DNA from 2 places in the Streptosporangium sandarakinum genome. Region 1 is predicted to be linked to the other one. Evidence: riboswitches for the same ligand, from Rfam matches in the RefSeq annotation. Region 1 holds a riboswitch; the other holds the start of a gene.
What was found. Region 1 has a riboswitch for cobalamin ahead of ACQP10_RS25155 (ribonucleoside-diphosphate reductase subunit alpha). Riboswitches for the same ligand answer to the same signal wherever they lie in the genome.

Region 1 (2,385 bases):
GACCCGGGCGGGCTGGTGATGGGCGGGCGCCTGGAGGGCGGCTCCGACCACGTGCTCTACGGCATGATCGCCAAATGCCTCGGGGCGGACGCCCGGCTGCTGCAGTACGCCGGGTATCCCGGCACCGCCGACGCCGTCGAGGCGCTCCGTGACGGCCGGGTGGCCGCGATCCTGGGCTCGGCGCGCTCCTTCACGCGCGAGATCGCCGCGGGCCGCCTGCGGCCCCTGGTGGTCTCCTCCGCGGACCGGCTCCCCGGGATCGACGCGCCGACGCTGATGGAGATGGACGTCCGGCTGGAGTACACCGACTGGTGCGGGGTGTTCGGCCCGCGGGACATGGGCCCGGACGACCGGGACCGGGCCGTGGCCCTGTGCGACGCCCTCGACGCCTCGCCGCGCTGGCGGGCCATGTGCGAGGCCAGGGGCTGGAGCCGGGTCTACCTCAGCGGCGACGACTTCCGCCAGTGGCTGACCGGCGAGACCGGCCGGGCCCGGGACGTGCTCCGTGATCTCGGTTTGCTGAAAGCCTTCGCCACAACTTGTTGGGGTAGTTGCGTCCGCCGCCACTACATGTAGGATCCTCGTCGTTGCCGGCTCGCCTTCCCGTGAAGGCGAGGCAAGAGGGAACCCGGTGGGAATCCGGGGCTGCCCCGCAGCGGTGAACGGGAACGACCGCCGTCAGGCGAGCACTGGGCAATGCCCGGGAAGCGACGGCCAGTAGGCATGTGCCAGGCGCCCGTGAGTCCGAAGACCTGCCGGCGACGGGGGAGGGGACCGGACCGGGTGCCGGGGGCCGCGTGAGGCGGCCCCGGGGCGCGCGGCGCGGCCGTCTCTCCCCGCACAGATGTCCAGGGCCTCGAGGGCGGGCCCGCGGACGAGGCGGCCCGGCATGTCCGCGGACCGTTCTCCGACGCGTGCCCTCACCCGGCGGGAGCCGTACAGGGAAGCACCGAGCACGCCAGGGAGAAGCACGTGGCACCGATCGTGGCCGACGCCGCCGAGGAGACCGGGCAGGCACGCGAGGATCTGGCCGGCCGCCGGCTGGCCATCGAGGAGGCCGCCGCCCGGGTGGTCACCGATCCGGAGAACTCCAAGGTCGCCGCCGGCCTGCTGGCCGGGCTGATCGCCGACGAGGCCGCCGCCCACGGCGTGCGGACCTTCGCCGGGTCCGTCGCCGCCGCCCACGCCGCCGGGCTGCTGCAGGACGGCCTGGCCGCCTTCGTGGCGGCGCACGCCGCCGAACTGGACGCCCTCGTCGACGACGCCGCCGACGCCCGGTTCGAGTACTTCGGCCTGCGCACGGTCTACGACCGTTACCTGCTGCGCCACCCCGAGACCCGCGGCGTGCTGGAGCGTCCGCAGCACTTCTTCCTGCGGGTGGCGTGCGGCCTGTCGGAGACGGTCGAGGAGGCCGCCGAGCTGTACCGGCTCATGTCCACCCTGGCCTACCTGCCCAGCTCGCCCACCCTGTTCAACTCCGGGGCGCGCCGGCCCCAGCTGTCCTCCTGCTTCCTGCTCGACTCGCCCCGCGACGAGCTGGAGGCGATCTACGAGCGGTACGGGCAGGTCGCGCGGCTGTCGAAGTACGCCGGGGGCATCGGCGTCTCCTGGACCCGGATCCGCTCGCGCGGCTCGCTGATCCGCGGCACCAACGGCCACTCCAACGGCGTCGTGCCGTGGCTGCGCACCCTGGACGCGAGCGTCGCCGCGGTCAACCAGGGCGGCCGCCGCAAGGGCGCGGCCTGCGTCTACCTGGAGACCTGGCACGCCGACATCGAGGACTTCCTGGAGCTGCGCGACAACACCGGCGAGGAATCCCGCCGCACGCACAACCTGAACCTCGCCAACTGGATCCCCGACGAGTTCATGCGCCGCGTCGAGGCCGACGGCACCTGGTCGCTGTTCGACCCCAGGGAGGTCCCGCACCTCACCGACCTGTACGGCGAGGCGTTCGACACGGCCTACCGCGCCGCCGAGGCCGAGGGCCGCTACGTCCGCCAGGTCCCCGCCCGCGCCCTGTACGGCCGGATGATGCGCACCCTCGCCCAGACCGGCAACGGCTGGATGACCTTCAAGGACGCCGCCAACCGCACCTCCAACCAGACGGCCCGCCCCGGGAACGTCATCCACCTGTCGAACCTCTGCACCGAGATCCTGGAGGTCACCAGCGACGCCGAGACGGCCGTGTGCAACCTCGGCTCGATCAACCTCGCCGCCCACCTCGACGGCGGGCGGATGGACTGGGCGCGGCTGCGCGCCACCGTCCGCACCGCCGTACGGTTCCTGGACCGCACGATCGACCTGGGCTTCTACCCGACCCCCGAGGCCGAGGCCGCCAACCGCAGGTGGCGGCCGATCGGGCTGGGCCTGATGGGCCTGGCCGAC
Region 2 (2,385 bases), 2.9 Mb from region 1:
GGTAGATGAGGGGCAGGTCGCCGATCGCGGCGTCGGTGCCGCAGGAGGCGGACATGCCCGCGGACTTGCCCGGCAGCCATTCCAGGTTGCCGTGCTTGCCCACGTGCACCATGGCGTGCGCGCCGAAGGACGACGACAGCCAGCGGTAGGCGGCCAGGTAGTGGTGGCTCGGCGGCAGGTCGGGGTCGTGGTAGATCGCGATCGGGTTCTCGCCGAAGCCGCGGGGCGGCTGCACCATCACGACCACGTTCCCGGAGCGCAGCGCGGCCAGCACGATGTCGCCCTCGTGCACGAACAGCTCGCCGGGGGGCGGCCCCCAGTGGCGCTCCATCTCCTCGCGCAGATCCCCGGGAAGGGTGGCGTACCACTCCGCGTAGTCGGCGGCGGCGATGCGGATCGGGTTGCCCGCGAGCTGCTCCTCGCTCAGCCAGTCGGGGTCCTGGCCCCCGGCGGCGATCAGGGCGTGGATCAGCGCGTCGCCGTCCTGCTCGGCCACCCCCGGGAATCCCTCGCCCAGGTCGTAGCCCGCCTCGGAGAGCCGGGCGAGCAGGCGCACGGTGCTGGCGGGGGTGTCGAGGCCGACGGCGTTGCCGACGCGCGAGTGCTTGGTCGGGTAGGCCGACAGCATCACCACCAGGCGGCGTTCGGCGGGCGGGGTGCGGCGCAGCAGGCCGTGCCGTACGGCGATGCCGGCCACCCGGGCGGCCCGCTCGGGGTCGGCGACGTAGACGGTCAGCCCGTCGGGGTCGATCTCCTTGAAGGAGAACGGCACGGTGATGACGCGTCCGTCGAACTCCGGGATCGCCACCTGCGAGGCCGCGTCCAGCGGGGAGAGGCCGTCGTCGTTCTCCTCCCACGCCTTCCTGCTGCTCGTCAGGCAGAGACCCTGCAGGATCGGGACGTCGAGCCGGGCGAGCGCGCCGACGTCCCAGGCCCCGTCGTCGCCGCCCGCGCCGGCCGCCGCCGGGTTGGAGCCGCCCGCCGCCAGCACGGTGACGACCAGCGCGTCGGCCTGGCGCAGCGTTTCGAGCAGGTCCGGCTCCGCCGTACGGAGGGAGGAGCAGAAGACCGGGAGCGCCCGGCCGCCCGCGGCCTCGACGGCCCGGCACAGGGATTCGACGAAGGCGGTGTTGCCCGCCATGTGGTGGGCCCGGTAGTAGAGCACCCCGATCACCGGGCCGGTCGTGCCCGCCGCCTCGCGTTCCAGCAGGCCCCAGGCCGGGGTCGGCAGGGGCGGTTCGAAGCCGCGGCCGGTCAGCAGCACGGTGTCGGTCAGGAAGGCGTGGAGTTCCGCCAGGTTGGCGGGGCCTCCGTGGGCCAGGTAGGAATGCGCCTGCGCGCAGACGCCGCCGCTGACGGTGGACAGCTCCATCAGTTCGGCGTCGGGGGCCTGCTCGCCGCCCAGGACGACGACCGGCCGGGGTCCGGCCAGCAGCGCGTCGAGGCCCTCCTCCCAGGCGCGGCGCCCGCCCAGCAGGCGCACGACGACCAGGTCGGCGCCCTCCACGAGGCCGGGGATGTCGTCGGCCAGGAGCCTGGCCGGGTTGCCGAGCCGGTAGCCGGCGCCGCTGGCTCTCGCGCTCAGCAGGTCGGTGTCGGACGTCGACAGCAAAAGGACTGTGGGCACGCGGGTGTCCTCCCTCGGGGTCCTCGCCCCGGTCGCGGGTGTCGCGACGGCCGGAGTCTCCTGGCTCCCGGATCGACGCTCACCCCGGCCTTCCCTGTGACAGTGGCCTGCGGTGGGGTTCGCTCCCCGGTGACAGTGGCGGGACCGCGCCGGACTCACACCGGCTTCCTCCTGACCTTCGCCTCCGGCAAGCCTATGACAGGGAGATCAACCATGACCATCCGTGAATTTCCCCCGGACGGCCGCACCGCGCGGACGCGCCCGGACGCGTGTCCGGGGACGATCCAGGTGCACCAGGCCGCCGACGGCCCGCTGGCCCGGGTGCGCACGCCGGGCGGCATCCTCACCGCGCCGCAGCTGCGGGAGCTGGCCGGCTGCGCCCGCGACCTCGGTTCCGGGGTGATCGAGCTGACCTCGCGCGCCAACGTGCAGGTCCGCGGCCTGCGGGACCCCGCCGCCTTCGCCGCGCGGATCTCGGAGGCCGGGCTGCGGCCGTCGGTCACGCACGAGCGGGTGCGCAACATCGTCGCCGCGCCGTCGGTGGACGGGGCGCTCGTGGCCGAGCTGGACCGGTCGCTGTGCGCCCGGCCCGAACTGGCCGGGCTGCCCGGCCGGTTCCTGTTCGCGCTGGGCGACACCGGGCTGGCCGCCGACGTGGCCTCCGTCGGCGGCCGGCTGCTCCTGGCCGGGCACGAGGTGGACGGTGTGCCGGGCACGGTCGACGGCCTGCTGGCGGCGGCGGTCGCCTTCCTGCGGCT

Region 2: linked by a shared signal. The riboswitch ahead of cobN (cobaltochelatase subunit CobN) and the one ahead of ACQP10_RS25155 (ribonucleoside-diphosphate reductase subunit alpha) in region 1 are both predicted to bind cobalamin.

The regions. Positions count from the first base shown of each region.
Region 1 is NZ_CP192034.1:5,391,237-5,393,621, reverse strand. It holds gene ACQP10_RS25160 (Bug family tripartite tricarboxylate transporter substrate binding protein) at 1-576, shown strand, start outside; cobalamin riboswitch at 575-774, shown strand; gene ACQP10_RS25155 (ribonucleoside-diphosphate reductase subunit alpha) at 973-2,385, shown strand, end outside.
Region 2 is NZ_CP192034.1:39,811-42,195, forward strand. It holds gene cobN (cobaltochelatase subunit CobN) at 1-1,627, opposite strand, end outside; cobalamin riboswitch at 1,659-1,858, opposite strand; gene ACQP10_RS00170 (hypothetical protein) at 1,841-2,385, shown strand, end outside.